DNA from 3 places in the Streptomyces sp. NPDC052496 genome. Region 3 is predicted to be linked to each of the others. Evidence: riboswitches for the same ligand, from Rfam matches in the RefSeq annotation. Region 3 holds a riboswitch; each other region holds the start of a gene.

What was found. A riboswitch is a leader RNA that binds a small molecule or an ion and turns the genes downstream of it on or off. The one in region 3 is predicted to bind cyclic di-AMP.
Positions count from the first base shown of each region.
Region 1: it holds a riboswitch for cyclic di-AMP, as region 3 does, so the genes downstream of both, AB0L45_RS20510 (NlpC/P60 family protein) here and AB0L45_RS29760 (peptidoglycan DD-metalloendopeptidase family protein) in region 3, are expected to answer to the same signal.
Region 2: it holds a riboswitch for cyclic di-AMP, as region 3 does, so the genes downstream of both, AB0L45_RS26485 (transglycosylase family protein) here and AB0L45_RS29760 (peptidoglycan DD-metalloendopeptidase family protein) in region 3, are expected to answer to the same signal.

Region 1 is NZ_JBFAUH010000014.1:223,757-229,436, forward strand. Features, by position in the region: gene AB0L45_RS20495 (helix-turn-helix transcriptional regulator) at 1-533, opposite strand, end outside; gene AB0L45_RS20500 (ATP-binding protein) at 846-1,274, shown strand; gene AB0L45_RS20505 (DUF6328 family protein) at 1,999-2,607, opposite strand; gene AB0L45_RS20510 (NlpC/P60 family protein) at 2,747-3,220, opposite strand; cyclic di-AMP (ydaO/yuaA leader) riboswitch at 3,224-3,394, opposite strand; gene AB0L45_RS20515 (hypothetical protein) at 3,944-4,249, opposite strand; gene AB0L45_RS20520 (ATP-dependent Clp protease proteolytic subunit) at 4,257-4,892, opposite strand; gene AB0L45_RS20525 (FCD domain-containing protein) at 5,161-5,680, shown strand, end outside.
Region 2 is NZ_JBFAUH010000021.1:112,953-118,632, reverse strand. Features, by position in the region: gene AB0L45_RS26505 (LysR family transcriptional regulator) at 1-568, shown strand, start outside; gene AB0L45_RS26500 (DUF6479 family protein) at 677-1,075, shown strand; gene AB0L45_RS26495 (cytochrome P450) at 1,157-2,428, shown strand; gene AB0L45_RS26490 (transglycosylase family protein) at 2,610-3,620, shown strand; cyclic di-AMP (ydaO/yuaA leader) riboswitch at 3,831-4,043, shown strand; gene AB0L45_RS26485 (transglycosylase family protein) at 4,045-4,728, shown strand; gene eno (phosphopyruvate hydratase) at 5,109-5,680, shown strand, end outside.
Region 3 is NZ_JBFAUH010000025.1:127,246-132,925, forward strand. Features, by position in the region: gene AB0L45_RS29750 (pitrilysin family protein) at 1-817, shown strand, start outside; gene AB0L45_RS29755 (pitrilysin family protein) at 814-2,205, shown strand; cyclic di-AMP (ydaO/yuaA leader) riboswitch at 2,468-2,623, shown strand; gene AB0L45_RS29760 (peptidoglycan DD-metalloendopeptidase family protein) at 2,637-3,434, shown strand; gene AB0L45_RS29765 (GntR family transcriptional regulator) at 3,761-4,453, shown strand; gene AB0L45_RS29770 (HPr family phosphocarrier protein) at 4,809-5,090, opposite strand; gene AB0L45_RS29775 (GNAT family N-acetyltransferase) at 5,433-5,680, shown strand, end outside.

The DNA.
Region 1 (5,680 bases), on a different contig from region 3:
TCGTCCAGCACCGCGTGCAACTCCAGCGGCCGCTCGCCCCGCAGCACCTCCTGGCGCGCGATGCGCACCTCCACCAGCTCCTCGACCTGCTTCGCCGGCAGGTCCGACAGCGTGGCGCGGGTCACCGCCCGCGCGTAGTCCGGCGTCTGCAGCAGCCCCGGCACCACCGTCGTCTCCAGCGTGCGCGCCCGGGACGCCTCGTACTCCAGGCTGATGAAGTCCCGGTACTCCGGCGGCAGCAGGTCGCGGTACGTGTGCCACCAGCCGTGCCGCCCGCCGCCGTCCTGCGTGCCGCCGGCGCACAGCGCCCCCAGCAGCGCACGCAGTTCCGCGTCGCGCACACCGTACGCGTCGAGCAGCAGCTCCACATCGGCCCGCCGGACACCACTGCGCCCGGTCTCGATACGGCTCACCTTGGACTGGTGCCAGCCGACCAGCCGCGCGGCCTCACCACTGGTGAATCCGGCCAGCGTCCGCTGGCGCCGTAATTCCGCTCCGAGCTTGCGGCGGCGCACCGCGGGCCCGTACCGCATACCGCGTCCTCCGTCTCGTTCCGCGGGGAGCGCCGCGGGTGCGCCCGCCCCCTGATGGCCGGTTCCGATCCGACAGTGTGCCGCCCAAATACGGTCTCGCGTAGCAGGGTTCACCGCTTCGGGCGACAGATATATGCACTTCTCGGTGGATGACGCGTCACAGCCGCAGCATGAGTGGCAGGCTGGCGCACAGCAGCAGTCCGAGGCCGGAGCGGAAGGGGCCGGGAAGGGCCCGGAAGGCCGGATGCGATGGCGGCTTCCTTCGGCAGCGGGCCGGAGTCGAGCCTCGGGTGGGAAAGGGACGGCGTCGCGATGGCAGACCACCAGGAATCCTCACTCACCCTGCCCAGCGCACCGGCATCGGTCGCGGAGGCCCGCAGGTACGTCACCGGCGTACTGGCCGAATGGGGCCTCCCGGACGGGACGGAGACGGCCGACACCGTACGGCTGATCGTCTCCGAACTCGCCACCAATGCCGTGCAGCACACGTTCGGCAGATCACCGGCGTTCACCGTCGACGTCCGGCTGGACCGGGACGAACGGCTGCGGATCGGCGTCACCGACGACCATCCGCGCTGGCCGAAGCGGCTGCCGGCCGCCGTGCAGCAGGACAACGGGCGGGGCATGGTGATCGTCCGCTTCCTCGCCGCCGAATCGGGCGGGCAGCTGACGGTCGAACCCACCGCGTCCGGGGGCAAGACCGTTTGGATCGACCTGCCGTGGAAGGTGTTCCTGCCGTAGCGGAACGGCCGTACGGGCCGGTTCCGGCTCAGGGGGCGCTCAGTGCCTGGTCAGGAAGCGCGGCTTGCGGCGGCGGCCCGTACCGCACGCGCAGCCCACGCCGTCGTCCCGAACCTGCCGGTACGTGGGACTGGCCTCGCGCCCGCAGCGGGAACAGCGGCACGGCCACGGCTCGTACGCGCCCGGGCAGGGGACCAGCGGCGTCAGCCCGGCGGCATACATCACGCGTTCGGCGACGGTGGCCGGACCAGGGGCACCCTCCGGGACGGCCGGCGCGGCCGCAGGTACCACGGGGCGCGCGGGGGGAACCGGGGCCACGGGCGCGGGAGCCGCAGGCGGTACGGGAGCCACCGGACCCCCGCCTGGTCCGCCGCCGAGATCTCCCGGATGCCACTGGTGCAGGCAGGAGGCGCACCACCACAACAACTCGCCCGCACCGTAGACCCCCTCGTCCTCCCACAGCACGTCCGTGCTGCCGCAGGCCGGGCAGGGGGTGGCGGGGGAGCGGCGGCGCAGAAGTCCGCGCAGGTTCACGAGTCGGTCCTGGGGTGCGTGTGCGGGTGCTGGGGCGGGTGCAGGTGCATGGGTCTCCTCACGTGCTAAGGAGACTTCATCGGTTCACCGTCGCCAAAGCAAGGACGACCAGGTCACAAAAGATCTCGGCGGCGCGGCGTCCCCGCGGCGTCCGCGGACCGCGGGGGTACCGCGCGAAGGCGCCGGGCGCTCAGGACGACGAGTCGCGTGCGGACGGCTTGATGTGCCCGTTCACATGCCCCAGTACGCGCGGCAGCAGCGCCCACAGCCCGGCGCACGTCACCAGCGTCACCGAGCCCGCCGCCACGCCCGCCCCGCGCCCCAGGACGACGTCGACGACCAGCAGGACGGCACCGGCCAGCGCCAGCGCGAGCACCGCCATGCCGGCCGCCGTCAGCCGCGCGGAGACCTCCACGATCAACCCCTTCGCGCGCCGCCGGAACAGCACCCGGTGCACCGCCGCCGGCGCCGTGAGCAGCAGCGTCGCCAGAACGGCCAGCAGCAACGTGCTCACGTAGAAGCCGCGTTGCGTGGTGTCCAGGGACACGAAGCGCGGGGTGAACGCCAGCGTCAGCAGGAAGGCGAACAGGATCTGCACGCCGGTCTGCAGGACGCGCAGTTCCTGGAGCAGTTCGCCGAAGTTGCGGTCGTAACGCTCCAGAGGTGTCTCGTTGCGGTCCGCGCACACGGTGTACCGGGCGGAACCGGGCGGCCGGTGCGGTTCGGGTGCGTCGGCGGTGCCCGGCGGTTCGGAGTGTCCGGTCAGTTCGTTCCGGTCGTCGTCGGTGAGGGGGGCCATTGCGTGCGGGTATCCGCCGACGCGTTGATCACTCCTCGGACGCGTACGCGTCCGCGTACGCGAGTGCGGGAACCTGTACCCGCGTACGTACGGGGGACCGGCGCGGCCGGCGGATTCACCACACCGACGGACCGGGTGGTCAGCGCACCCGTCCGTACGAGACGCTGCGCGACCAGATGCGTTCCAGCCGCACGACGGTGCCGGGCTTGGGCGCGTGCCAGATCTTGCCGTTCCCCGCGTAGATGCCCACGTGGTAGATGCCGCGGCGGGAGTGGAAGAAGACCAGGTCGCCGAGGCGGCGCGCGGAGGCGGACAGGTGCCGGGTGCGGTTGTACTGGGCCGCCGCGGTACGGGGCAGCCGCTTGCCGGCCCGCTTGAACGAGTACAGCGTCAGCCCCGAGCAGTCGAAACGGTAGGGCCCGCTGGCTCCGTACTTGTAGGGCGCCCCCTTCTTGGAAGCGGCGATCCGCAGTGCTGAGGCCGAGGTCGACGCGGCTTCCGCGTCCCCGGTGGCTCCTGGTACGACCAGTGTTCCGCCGACCGTGGCGAGGGCGAGGAAGGAGATCACTCCGGCTCGCGCCAGCAGGGGGGAAGTGGTGGTACGCGCGGTCATGCGCAACCCTTCGTCAGCCGCCTGCGAAGGAGTACCTGTCGGGTTCGGGCAGGCGAAGATGCCCGGTCGCGGTATCGACAACGACTTCACCCCAAGGGGCCGTCCGGCCGTGGTGGCCGGCGGACCCGTCGTGCTCGGGTCCTCCGCTCCTGCCGGTCCAGGCGCATCGACCAGACGTCCGGTACGGCGGCAGGATTGGGCGTCCGTCCGGACCGCCCCACCGCTGTGGCGGGGGCTTGTCGTCGAGGCGATCGTTGCGCACCTCGCGCCCGGATTCCGAGCAGAAACAGCGGTATGTGACGTTGGTCACCTCTGCGCCGTTCGGGTGGACGGACGGCGTTGCGCGGGGGCTCAGCGACGGGTGGGGATGCGCGTACCAGCCCCGGAACGTGATGTTCCGCTCGACACGTACGTACGTCGCGCAAGCCGTGTGGCGCAGCACGCGGTCTCGTGGCTACGCCGTTCGGGCGAGCCCGAACGGGCTTCGTGTCGGCATACGGGCGGGTCCTTGCGGTGCTGTAGCACCTCATTGCCGCCGCTGTCGCCCCTGTCCGGGATGTGTCGCGTGGGACGGACGGGTTTCCTGTGTGCCGGAGGTGTGGGAGGGGAGGGCGCCCGACCCCCGTCCGGACGCCCTCCCGGCCGGTGCGGCGGCGCTGTCGTGGCCGCGCGCCCGTGCTGCGGCCCTCTCCCGGCGGAAGAGGGCCGCGGCCTGTGGCGCAGTCAACTGCGCGGCGGAGGTACGGCGATCAGCCGCGCGCGGCGCTCGCCGTCCAGCACGCGCAGGGCCTGCGCCAGCGTCCCCGCGTGCAGTTCGCTCTCGCCGCGGTCGTGCATCAAGGCCAACGCGTCCCGCAGGGCGGCGGATGTGCCGACCAGGGCCTGTGCGGCGCGCAGCCCGCCGTAGGTGTCCGTGCCGCGGGCCGGATTGATGCGCCCCAGCAGGTCCAGGACCGCCAGGTAGCTGTCGATGACCTCGCCCTCGGCGCGCGTCAGCGCGGGCAGCGGCGGCAGTTCGGGCGGCAGCATCCCGGATTCACCTCGCGCCGGCGGCCGCGGGGCGCTGTTTGCGGCTGCGGGTGAGCCCGTCGACGAGTCCGTACGCCATGGCGGCCTCGGCGTCGAAGACCTTGTCGCGTTCGAGGTCTTCGGAGACCCGCTCGGCGGTCTGGCCGGTGTGCCGGACGAGCATGTCCTCCAGCAGTGCACGGGTACGCAGCAGTTCGTCCGCCTGGATCCGGAGATCGTCGGTCTGTCCCTGTACCGGTTCGCTGAACGAGGGCTGGTGAATGAGGATGCGGGCGCCCGGCAGGGCGAGGCGCTTGCCGGGCGTGCCGGCCGCCAGCAGCACCGCCGCCGCCGAGGCGGCCTGGCCCAGGCAGACGGTTTCCACGTCGCAGCCCACGAACTGCATCGTGTCGTAGATCGCGGACATCGCGGTGAAGGAGCCGCCGGGAGAGTTGATGTAGAGCGAGATGTCCCGGTCGGGGGCGTCGTGGTCCAGGTGCATGAGCTGGGCGATCACATCGTTGGCCGTGGTGTCGTCGACCGGGGTGCCGAGGAAGATGATCCGCTCGCTGAGCAGCTTGGAGTACGGGTCCATGGTCCGGGCCCCGTAGGAGGTGCGTTCGGTGAACTCCGGAAGGACGTGGCGGGCCTGGGGGCCGTTCATGGGGAACTCCTCTTCCCTGAGCGTGAGCGTCTGTAAAAAATGTACAGAACGTACGTAGAGCTAGATGGGAGCACGATCCCCGGAGGGAAAGCAATGCCTTGGGCGGGTGAACCGCCGGATGCTCGCTGACAGCGAAAACCTCATGGAGCGTCAGAAGCGTTGCCCACGCGCCCGGCTGACCGGCCGTGTGTCCGCGCCTTCGCCGGCGCGTCCGGTCGCTGTGCACAATGGCCGCTGTACGCCGGTGACCACCCGCGAAGGACATCCGATGCCCGACCTGTCCCGCCTCGCGCCCCTGCCGCCCGAGGCCGCTTCCGACGACCCCCACGCACTGCGGGAACGCCTCCACAGCGCGCTCGCCGAAGCCCTGGTCAACGGCACGCTGGCGCCCGGGCAGGAGTACGGAGAGCCGCGGATCGCCCAGCAGCTCGGCGCTCCCACCGCACCACTCCGGGAGGCCCTGCTCCTCCTGGCCGCCCAGCGCCTCGTCGAGTACACCGGCCCGGAGACGGTACGGGTGACCCCGGTCGACGCCGCCACCTGCCGGGACACCGCCACTGTGCTGCACGGCCTGTACCGCACCGCCGTGCTCGGCGCGCCGTGGCCGCTCCCCGAGGGAGACCTCGCCGCCCTGCGTAACGCCGCTGCCGCGCAGGTGCGCGCCGTCGCGGGTCGGGACGCGGTGGAAGCGGCGGGCAGCGAACGCGCGCTGTGGAGCGTCTTCGTCCACGCCTGCCGCAACCGGCCCCTGTACGACGCCGTCACACAGCTCGCCCCCGCGTGGCAGC
Region 2 (5,680 bases), on a different contig from region 3:
CGCCCGCTACCCGCAGGTGCGGATCAGCCTGCGCACGGAGATGAGCGAGCAGCTCACCGAGCAGGTCCGGCAGGGCGTGCTGGACGTCGCCTTCATCGGCCTGGTGCCGGGCGCCCGCAGCCAGGGCGTACGGGAACGGGCGCTGGCCCACGGGGAGCTGGTGGCCGTCGTACCGCCGGACCACCCGCTGGCGGGCCAGGAGTGGAAGGACCTGCGACGGCTGGCCGAGGAGACCTTCGTGGACTTCACGGCCGGCTCGGCGGCGCGCCGCCAGCGGGACGACGCGTTCCGCGCGGCGGGCCTGACGACCGAGGTGACCTTCGAGGTGACCACCGTGGAGTTCCTGGCCAAGCTGGTGCGGGCCGGGCTCGGCATCGGCATGGTGCCGCAGGCGTTCGCCGCCGAACTGACCGGGCTGAGCGTGGTGCGCGTCCCCGACGCGCCCGCCCGGGTCGAACGCGTCGTCTGGAGCGCGCGGGGCCCTTCCCCGGCCGCCGCGGCCTTCCTGGAAGCGCTCGGCGTGGACCCTTCCGGGCCGGACCCGGGGCCCGCCGCCCGGGGGACATGAGCCCCACGCCAAGCCGCTGACCTGCGCTTTCGACCCCGTACCCGGCCTGCGGTCCGGTGCCGGTACCCGCCCGCGCATCGTCCCCGCCGACCCGGGTACCCGGATCCAATGACAGCAACGATCGCTTCGACCACACCGCCCCAGGACGGCACCGCCGTCCAGCAGGCCGTGGACCTCACGCGGGACATGGTCGTCGGCACCGGTCCGCTGATCGCCGGGATCGTCATCGTCGTGGGACTGATCCTCGCCGTGGTCTACGGCAGGCGCCGCCGGGACCGGGAGCCCGACCCGCCCGAGCCGGAGACCCAGCCGACGCCGCCCAAGGACCCGACCGGGTACGAGAGCGAGCTGCGCGACCCCAACGAGGTGCCGCGCGGCGGCGACCACCGGCTGACCCCGCACGAACTGTCCGACTACGGCAACGCCCCCACCCGCCACGGCGAGGACCAGGACCGGGAGCGCAGCCGCTGGCAGGACGGGCACAGCGGGTCCTTCGGCAGCGGTTAACGTCGAGGGGTGCGACCGCAGACCCCCTTCCCCTCCGACGAGCGGCCCGCCGCCCCTTCCGGGGCCGGGCCCGCCTGCCCCGTGACCGGCCCCGGCACGGCGGCCGTCCCGCCCTGCCCCGAGCTGTTCACGTGGGAGTTCGCCTCCGACCCGTACCCGGCGTACGCCTGGCTGCGCGAGCACGCGCCGGTGCACCGTACGCGGCTGCCCAGCGGCGTCGAGGCCTGGCTGGTGACCCGGTACGGGGACGCCCGGCAGGCGCTGGCCGACACCCGGCTGTCGAAGAACCCGGTGCACCACAGCGAGGCCGCGCACGGCAAGGGCAAGGTCGGCATCCCCGGCGAGCGCGGCGCGAACCTCATGACGCACCTGCTCAACATCGACCCGCCGGACCACACCCGGCTGCGCCGGCTGGTCTCCAAGGCGTTCACGCCGCGCCGCATCGCCCGGTTCGCGCCGCGCGTACAGGAGCTGACCGACGCGTTCATCGACTCCTTCGCGGAGCGCGGCGAGGCCGACCTGATCCACGAGTTCGCCTTCCCGCTGCCCATCTACGCCATCTGCGACCTGCTCGGCGTCCCGCGCGAGGACCAGGACGACTTCCGGGACTGGGCCGGGATGATGATCCGGCACGGCCAAGGGCCGCGCGGCGGCGTCGCCCGGTCGGTCAAGAAGATGCGCGGCTACCTCGCCGAGCTGATCCACCGCAAGCGCGAGACCCTCGGCGACGAGGGCGACGACGACCTGATCTCCGGTCTGATCCGCGCCTCCGACCACGGCGAACACCTGACCGAGAACGAGGCCGCCGCGATGGCCTTCATCCTGCTGTTCGCCGGCTTCGAGACCACCGTCAACCTCATCGGCAACGGCGTGTACCAGCTGCTGCGCCACCCCGAGCAGCGCGCACTCCTCCAGCAGGCCGCCCGCACGGGCGACGACGGGCTGCTCGCCACCGGCGTGGAGGAGCTGCTGCGCTACGACGGCCCGGTCGAGCTGGCCACCTGGCGCTTCGCCACCCAGGACCTCACCGTCGGCGGGCAGCGGATCGCCGAGGGCGACCCGGTCCTGGTCGTCCTGGCCGCCGCCGACCGGGATCCGGAGCGCTTCGCCGGCCCCGACGTCCTGGACCTGACCCGCCGTGACAACCAGCACCTCGGGTACGGCCACGGCATCCACTACTGCCTGGGCGCGCCGCTGGCCCGCCTGGAAGGCCAGACCGCGATAGCCACCCTGCTGACCCGGCTGCCGGACCTCCGGCTCGGCGCGGAACCGGAGGAGCTGCGCTGGCGCGGTGGGCTGATCATGCGGGGGCTGCGGGCCCTGCCGGTGGAGTTCACGCCCGTACGGAAGTGACCTGACGTCAGGCCGTGACCTGCGCGTGATCTCCGCTACACCGGCTTGTGACGAGCGGGCGGCCCCGCTACTTTCATCCGTCTGAAAGGCCGGGACGGGCGGCGTGGCAGGTGTAACGGCCACACAGCCGGCGGTGCCGGTCTTTCGACGACAACTCAACCGCCGCTCGAAAGGCAACCGCATGCGCTCCGGGAACGGCCGTCACCGACGCCCCCGTCAGGCTCCGGCCATCTTCGTCACGGCGGGAGTCGCCGGCGGCGCCCTCGCCATGCCGCTGCTCGCCGCGAGCAGCGCCAACGCCGCCGACGCGGCCACCTGGGACCGTGTCGCGCAGTGCGAGAGCAGCGGGATGTGGAGCGCCAACAGCGGCAACGGCTTCTACGGCGGGCTGCAGCTGACCCAGGAGATGTGGGACCAGTACGGCGGCCCGGCGTACGCCTCGCGCCCCGATCTGGCCAGCCGCTCGCAGCAGATGGCCGTCGCCGAGTCGATACTCGCCGCGCGCGGCCCCGACACCTGGCCGAGCTGCGCGGTGAACGCGGGACTCAAGCAGGGCGGCAGCGGGCCGGACGTCGACCCGGGCAGCACGGCCACGCCGACCCCGCGGCCCTCCTCGCCGGCCCCCACCACCCCGTCGCCCTCCTCGAAGCCGTCCGAGCCGTCCGGGACACCGGAGTCCGGCGACAAGGGCACCCCGCAGCCGAAGCCGTCGCCCACCGGCCCGGCGGGGACGCCGGATCCGTCCCGTACGCCCGACCCGTCCGGTACGGGGCGTACGGAAGACCCGTCGCACCCCGCCGACCCGGACGGCGGCGCCTCCACGAGCCCCACCACGCCGCCCTCGAAGGGCAAGCACCGCGGACAGCCCGGGGACGGGGCCGGTACCGGCGCGGGGGCGGGGACGGGCGCCGGGACGGGCGACACAGGGACGGGTACGGGCGCGGGCTCCGGTGACGCGGGCCGGTCCGGCGGGGGGCACCCCTCGCGGGGCGGCGACGCGCACCGTACGGACCCGGGCGCGCCAGGTGACTACGCCGTGCGGCCTGGTGACAACCTGTCAGCCATCGCGGAGGACCGCGGGGTCTCCGGCGGCTGGCCGGCGCTCTACGAGGCCAACAAAGGTGTCATCGGGGGCGATCCGGACCTTATCCACCCTGGTCAGCGCCTCGACCTGGCTGCCGAGCAGCGGTAGTTCGCAGGCATTTGCCCGCTTTGGTGAAAGTGAGACATGGATCTCGTTCGGGACCGCGGTGACCGTCCCGTCCGTTGTTTCCAAACCTGCGACGACCTGCGGAAATGTGATGATCCTGTGATGTCTGGGGGCCAACTGGCCTCAGATGTAGGGGTTTGAACCCGCGGGGTGTTCCTGTTTACCGTCTTCATCGCTCGCCAAAGCGGGCCCTTCGATCACACGCCGAATCCTGCCGGTGGTCGGAGGTCACTCGACGCGAGAGCGCCGAAGGCAGGAGCGGGGGAACCAAGGTAAGCGCCGGCCCCGCCCGCGGAAGCGGGTCCAACCGGCTTGGGGTGAAGCCATGTGTGAAGCACACACGGCCGGGCAACTCACATGGCCCGAACCCGACAGCTCACCTCGCAGGCGTCGGTGAGGAACAACCATGCTGAACACCAAGGGCAAGCACCGCCGTCCCTCCAAGGCCGTCCGCGTCGCCACCCTGGCGGGTGTCGCCGGTGCCGCGGTGGCCGTCCCGCTGATGGGCGCCACCTCCGCCTCCGCCGCGGGCAACAACTGGGACGCCGTCGCCCAGTGCGAGTCCGGTGGCAACTGGTCCATCAACACCGGCAACGGCTACTACGGTGGCCTGCAGTTCTCGAACTCCAGCTGGGCCGCCGCCGGCGGTACCAAGTACGCCCCGCGCGCCGACCAGGCCAGCAAGAGCCAGCAGATCGCCGCGGCCGAGCGCCTGCTCGCCATCCAGGGCCCGGGCGCCTGGACCTGCGCCGGCGGCCACCTCGGCAAGGGCAACGCGAACGCCAAGGCCGACGGCGGCTCGTCGCAGGGCAGCAGCTCGCACAAGTCGCACAAGTCGCACAAGTCCTACCGTTCCTACTCCGCGCCGCAGAACACCTCGCGGTCCGAGGCCCGCAAGGCCCCGGCCCCGTCGCACCAGTCGACGCCGAAGTCGAACCCCCAGGGCAACTACACCGTCAAGTCCGGTGACACCCTCGCCAAGATCGCCGCTTCCCACGGCACCAACTGGAAGTCGGTCTACGAGAACAACAAGTCCGTCATCGGCGGCAACCCCAACCTGATCTTCCCGGGCCAGAAGCTGGCCGTCTGAGCCGGTCCGGCCCTGAAGAGTCCCGGGTGACCGTGGCGCTCCGTACGTACGGCGGTACGTACGGGCCGCCCGGACCCCCGGGGGCCGCTCACCCCGGGAATCCGCTCTTCCCCGGAAACCCGCTCTTCCTGTGAGACCGCCCCGCCCCGGCGCCTGTTCCCCCGCACGCGCCGCGGCGGGGCTTCTCCGTTTCCCCGTCCGGCCGCCGGGGGCCACCCCGTCCGCCGACTTCTCCGTTCAGCGAACATTGCCCCCATACGTCCCGTGAACTGGGGCTTTGCGGGTGTATTCGTCCCAAGGGCCGGGCTGGCGGCGAGCGGAACCCCCGGAGGCCGTTAGGCTCGTGCTGCAGAACTCCAGACACCCATGAAGGAGACAACGTGCCGTCCATCGACGTCGTCGTAGCTCGCGAGATTCTCGACTCGCGAGGCAATCCCACGGTCGAGGTCGAGGTCGGCCTCGACGACGGCAGCACCGGCCGTGCCGCCGTCCCGTCCGGCGCCTCGACCGGCGCCTTCGAGGCCATCGAGCTGCGCGACGGTGACCCGGCCCGCTACCTGGGCAAGGGCGTGGAGAAGGCCGTCCTCGCGGTCATCGAGCAGATCGGCCCGGAGCTCGTCGGCTACGACGCCACCGAGCAGCGCCTGATCGACCAGGCCATGTTCGACCTGGACGCCACCGACAACAAGGGCTCGCTCGGCGCCAACGCCATCCTCGGCGTCTCCCTGGCCGTCGCGCACGCCGCCTCCGAGGCCAGCGACCTGCCGCTGTTCCGCTACCTGGGCGGCCCCAACGCCCACGTGCTGCCGGTCCCGATGATGAACATCCTGAACGGCGGCTCGCACGCCGACTCCAACGTGGACATCCAGGAATTCATGATCGCCCCGATCGGCGCGGAGTCCTTCTCCGAGGCCCTGCGCTGGGGCGCCGAGGTCTACCACACCCTCAAGAA
Region 3 (5,680 bases):
CATCGGTTCGATGGCCGACCTGGACGCCGCCTCCCTGGAGGACGCGCGGGCCTTCTTCCGTACGTACTACGCGCCCAACAACGCGGTGCTCTCGGTCGTCGGCGACATCGACCCCGAGCAGACCCTCGCCTGGGTGGAGAAGTACTTCGGCTCCATCCCCGGCCACGAGGGCAAGCAGCCGCCGCGCGACGGCTCCCTCCCGGACGTCATCGGCAAGGAGCTGCGCGAGGTCGTCGAGGAGGACGTCCCCTCCCGCGCCCTGATGGCCGCCTACCGCCTCCCCCAGGACGGCACCCGCGAGGCCGACGCGGCGGACCTGGCGCTGACGGTGCTCGGCGGCGGCGAGTCCTCGCGCCTGTACAACCGGCTGGTGCGCCGCGACCGCACGGCCGTGGCGGCGGGCTTCGGCCTGCTGCGGCTGGCCGGCGCGCCGTCACTCGGCTGGCTGGACGTCAAGACGTCCGGCGGCGTCGAGGTGCCCGCCATCGAGAGGGCCGTCGACGAGGAGCTGGCCCGCTTCGCCGACGAGGGGCCCACCCCGGAGGAGATGGAGCGCGCGCAGGCCCAGCTGGAGCGCGAGTGGCTGGACCGGCTCGCCACGGCCGCCGGCCGCGCCGACGAACTGTGCCGGTTCGCGGTCCTGTTCGGCGACCCGCAGCTCGCCCTGACGGCCGTGCAGCGCGTCCTGGACATCACCCCCCAGGAGGTGCAGCAGGTGGCTCAGGCCCGGCTGCGCCCCGACAACCGCGCGGTCCTCGTGTACGAGCCGACCGAGCCGACCGCCGCCGAGGACAACGACGAGGAGGCGGCCCAGTGAGCGACGCCGTCAGCACCACGATGACCTTCCACCCGCAGCCGTCCGGCGGCGAACCCAAGCCGTGGGCTTTCCCGGCCCCCGAGCGCGGGCAGCTGCCCAACGGCCTGACGGTCCTGCGCAGCCACCGCCCCGGCCAGCAGGTGGTCGCCGTCGAGATCGACATCGTCGCGCCCCTGGAGGCCGAGCCCGCGGGCCTGGACGGGGTCGCCACGATCATGGCGCGTGCCCTGTCCGAGGGCACCGACAAGCACGACGCCGAGGAGTTCGCCGCCGAGCTGGAGCGCTGCGGCGCCACCCTGGACGCGCACGCCGACCACCCCGGCGTCCGCGTCTCCCTGGAGGTCCCGGCCTCCCGGCTGGACAAGGCGCTGGGCCTGCTCGCCGACGCGCTGCGCGCCCCGGCCTTCCCGGACGGCGAGGTGGAGCGCCTGGTGCGCAACCGCCTCGACGAGATCCCGCACGAGCTCGCCAACCCGGCGCGCCGTGCCGCGATGGCCCTCTCGAAGGAGCTGTTCCCGGCCGACTCCCGGATGTCGCGGCCGCGCCAGGGCACCGAGGAGACCGTCACCCGTATCGACGCGGCGGCCGTACGCGCCTTCTACGAGGCCCATGTGCGCCCCGCCACGGCCACCGCGGTCATCGTCGGCGACTTCACCGGCATCGACCTGGACGCGGCCCTCGCCGAGACCCTCGGCGCCTGGACGGGTTCGCCCGCCGAACCGGTCAAGGCCAGCCCGATCACCGCCGACGACACCGGCCGTGTCGTGATCGTCGACCGCCCCGGTGCCGTCCAGACGCAGCTGCTGATCGGCCGGATCGGCGCCGACCGGCACGACGACGTCTGGCCCGCCCAGGTGCTCGGCACGTACTGCCTGGGCGGCACCCTCACCTCCCGCCTGGACCGGGTGCTGCGCGAGGAGAAGGGCTACACCTACGGGGTGCGCTCCTTCGGCCAGGTGCTGCGCTCCTCGGCCGACGGTGACGGCGCCGCGATGCTCGCCATCAGCGGCTCGGTGGACACCGCCTCCACCGGACCGGCGCTGGAGGACCTCTGGAAGGTGCTGCGCACCCTCGCGGCGGAGGGCCTGACCGACGCCGAGCGCGACGTGGCCGTACAGAACCTCGTCGGGGTCGCGCCGCTGAAGTACGAGACCGCAGCGGCCGTCGCGGGCACCCTCGCCGACCAGGTCGAGCAGCAGCTCCCGGACGATTTCCAGGCCCGGCTGTACGAGCGGCTGGCGCGCACCGGCACGGTCGAGGCGACCGCCGCGGTCGTCAACGCCTTCCCGGGCGACCGGCTGGTGACGGTCCTGGTGGGCGACGCCGCCGAGATCGAGGAGCCCGTCAAGGCGCTCGGCATCGGCGAGGTGACGGTCGTCAAGGGCTGACGGCGCCGCACCGGGCGCGGACGGCTGCCGGCGGCCGTCCGCGCCCGACGGTCCGTGACCCGGGCGGGTGAGGCATGGTCACCTGAGGGATCCAGTGGTGCGCAGACACCACTGGATCTTCTTTATGTCCCAATTGTTGTGGGTGGTTGCACGGTGCCCGTGTGGCGTACGGCACAAAACCGGGGTTCTGTTTGCCGATTGAAAGTTGCCCCGTTTAGCGTCGATCCGGCTGTCCGCAGGATCACCGCCGCAACCGCGGCACGGACAGTCATCGCCGAGTCCCCGTACGGCGCGAGCCAGGGGAGCCGGGGACCCACCGTCCCTTGGGGTGAATCGGACGCCTTCCCGGAGGCGCCCGTAGGAGACCTTCCTGCTCCGAACCCGTCAGCTAACCCGGTAGGCGAGAGGGAAGGAAAGGACACAGCCAGCCCATGGCGTTCACCCGTGCCACCGGGAAGCACCGTGGTCCGAGCCGCAGCGCGCGGACGACCCGTAACCTCGCCGGCATAGCCACGCTCGCCGCGTCCGGCGTCATCGCCTCCGTCGCCTCCCCGGCCCTGGCGGCCGGCAACCCGGACGACGCGAGCACCCACGACACCGGCCTCCACCAGGCCGTCGTCCTCGGTGACGAGCTGGCCGAGCAGATCGAGGCGCAGGCCGACGCGCAGCAGGAGGCCGCCGAGGCCGCCGCCGCGCAGGCCAAGGCCGAGGCCGAGGCGCGCAAGCAGGCCGAGGAGGCCAAGCGCCAGGCCGAGGCCGAGGCGAAGAAGGAGCGCGAGGCCAAGGAGCGCGCCGCCCGCGAGGCCGAGCGCAAGCGCCTGCTCACGTACGTCGCCCCCATCGACGGCTCCTACGTGTCCACCAGCTACAAGGCCTCCAGCGGTCTGTGGTCCTCCGGCAGCCACACCGGCATCGACTTCCACGCCTCCTCCGGCACCACCGTCCACGCCGTCGGCTCGGGCACGGTCGTCGAGGCCGGCTGGGGCGGCGCGTACGGGAACAACGTCGTCATCAAGATGAATGACGGCACCTACACCCAGTACGGCCACCTGTCGTCGATCAACGTCTCGGTCGGCCAGACCGTCACCCCGGGCCAGCAGATCGCCCTGTCGGGCAACACCGGCAACACCACCGGCGCGCACCTGCACTTCGAGGCCCGCACCTCGGCGGAGTACGGCTCGGACATGGACCCGGTCGCCTACCTGCGCTCGCACGGCGTGAACGTCTGACGCACACCCGTCCCCCGTACGACGCCCCGGCCCGCGCGGCCGGGGCGTCTGCGTGTGCGGGGCGGGTGCCGCGGGCCCGTCTCCTGAGGCGGTCGCGCCCGTATGCCGTCTCGCGTGGATACCGTCCCGCCCCAATCCCGCCCTGTCCGTATGCCGTCCCCCGTAAGCGACCCTCGTATGCCGTCCGGCGCGTTCTGGCCAAAAGATATCCATGAATTCGCCGTGACCGCCGGACGACGTCTTCCTGTCGAATAGAGTCACACCGAATGCCGCCACCCGGTGGCATTCCGGGATGTTCGCACGGGATTACGGCGGAGGCACAGGCGATGCGAGGCCCCATTTCCGCGCATGTGGTGTGCACGGCGATCCGCGACGAGATCGTATCCGGCGCTCTTCCGCCGGGCAGCAGGCTGATCGAGGAGCTGCTGGCCGGCCGGTACGGCGTCTCCCGCGTTCCCGTGCGCGAGGCGCTGCGCACGTTGCAGTCCGAGGGCTTCGTGACCATCCGGCACCATGCGGGCGCCTGCGTGGCGGAGCCGACCGAGCGCGAGGCGGCCGACCTCCTGGACATCCGGGCGCTGCTGGAGCCGCTGGGCGCCGCGCGCGCCGCCGCCCGCCGTACCGCGGCGCACGTCAAGGTGCTGCGTGGCGTCGTACGGCTGGGCCGTGAGCGCGCCCGCCACGGCCACCGCGCCGAGCTGCGCCAACTCGACGGCTGGTTCCACGAGACGCTCGCCCAGGCGTCCGGCAGCCCCAGCATGGCGGCGCTCCTCACCCAGCTGCGACGCAAGATCGACTGGATGTACGCGGTCGACCTCCCGGCCCGCGACGAGCGCTCCTGGGAGGAGCACGGGGCGGTGCTGGACGCGGTGAGCCGCGGGGACGCCGAGCGGGCCCGGACCCTGATGGCGGCGCACATCGAACGCTCACGCCCGGCGTACCGGCTGCGCCCCGTGGTCCCCGGGCCGGCTGTGAGGGATCCGAAACCGGCCGTAAACACGGCGCGCGAACGGAATTAACAGGGGAGCCGTATACAAGCGGTATGCGGTACGCGGTACACGCTCTCTCCGGAAAGGAGGGGGCGGGATCCGTGAATATCGGGGGAGCCGTACGGGGCAGGGGAGCGGCCCGGGAATTGCGCGTACCTGAAGGGCGGCGCGCGGAATGTTCCGAGCGGGCTGCCTTATTTGATCTGCGCGGCGTATGCGGGAAGCCGTGGCATTGTCGGGACGTGCGGGAGGCCGGCCAGAAGCCGAAGGAAATCCGGCGAAGGGCCGGCGGGCGCGGCGAAAAACCGACAAAAAACGGCCCCGCCCGGCGCCGGGAACCCGGCTACCGCGGCGGAGCCGCGAACACAGTGACCCGCGAGGCGGTTCAGACGGTCTCCGGGAGCTCCTCAAGGCCCTCGGCGACCAGCTTCGCGAGACGGTCGAGCGCGGCGTCGGCGCCCTCGGCGTCGGAGGCCAGCACGATCTCCTCGCCACCCTGGGCGCCCAGGCCCAGCACGGCCAGCATGGAGGCCGCGTTGACCGGGTTGCCGTCGGCCTTGGCGATCGTCACGGGCACACCGGAGGCGGTGGCCGCCCGGACGAAGATCGAGGCGGGGCGGGCGTGCAGACCCTCGGCCCAACCGACATTGACGCGGCGCTCAGCCATGGTGTTGCCCTTCAAGTCGTTGAGGTTGTCTAGACCAGTGTCTCATGGCGCCGGGGGTGCTCCGGCAGCCCACGACGGTGGCCGTCGCGGGCTTTCAGCACGCTACCGGCAGGTCATGGGCGCGCGGCCGGACCGTCCGCCATCCGGGACCGCTGTCTGGGACCGTCCATCTTGGGACCGCTGCCCGGAACCGTCCTCCGGGACCGCTGCCCGGGGGACCGTCCTTCGGAACCACTGCCCGGGACCGTGATCCGGGACCGCCGGCCACGCACCGGCCTGCCCGGCCCCTCGCGGCCGCGCACACCGAGCCGGTTGTCAGTGGCGGGCCGTACGCTGTCCCCCATGCAGAGCCCGTCGGACAGCGTCTACCCGGCCCACTGGGAAGCCGATGTCGTGCTGCGCGACGGCGGCACCGCGCGCATCCGCCCCATCACCCCCGACGACGCGCAGCGCCTGGTCTCGTTCTACGAACAGGTCTCGGACGAGTCGAAGTACTATCGCTTCTTCGCGCCCTACCCGCGCCTGTCCGACCGTGACGTGCACCGCTTCACCCACCATGACTACGTCGACCGGGTCGGCCTGGCCGCCAC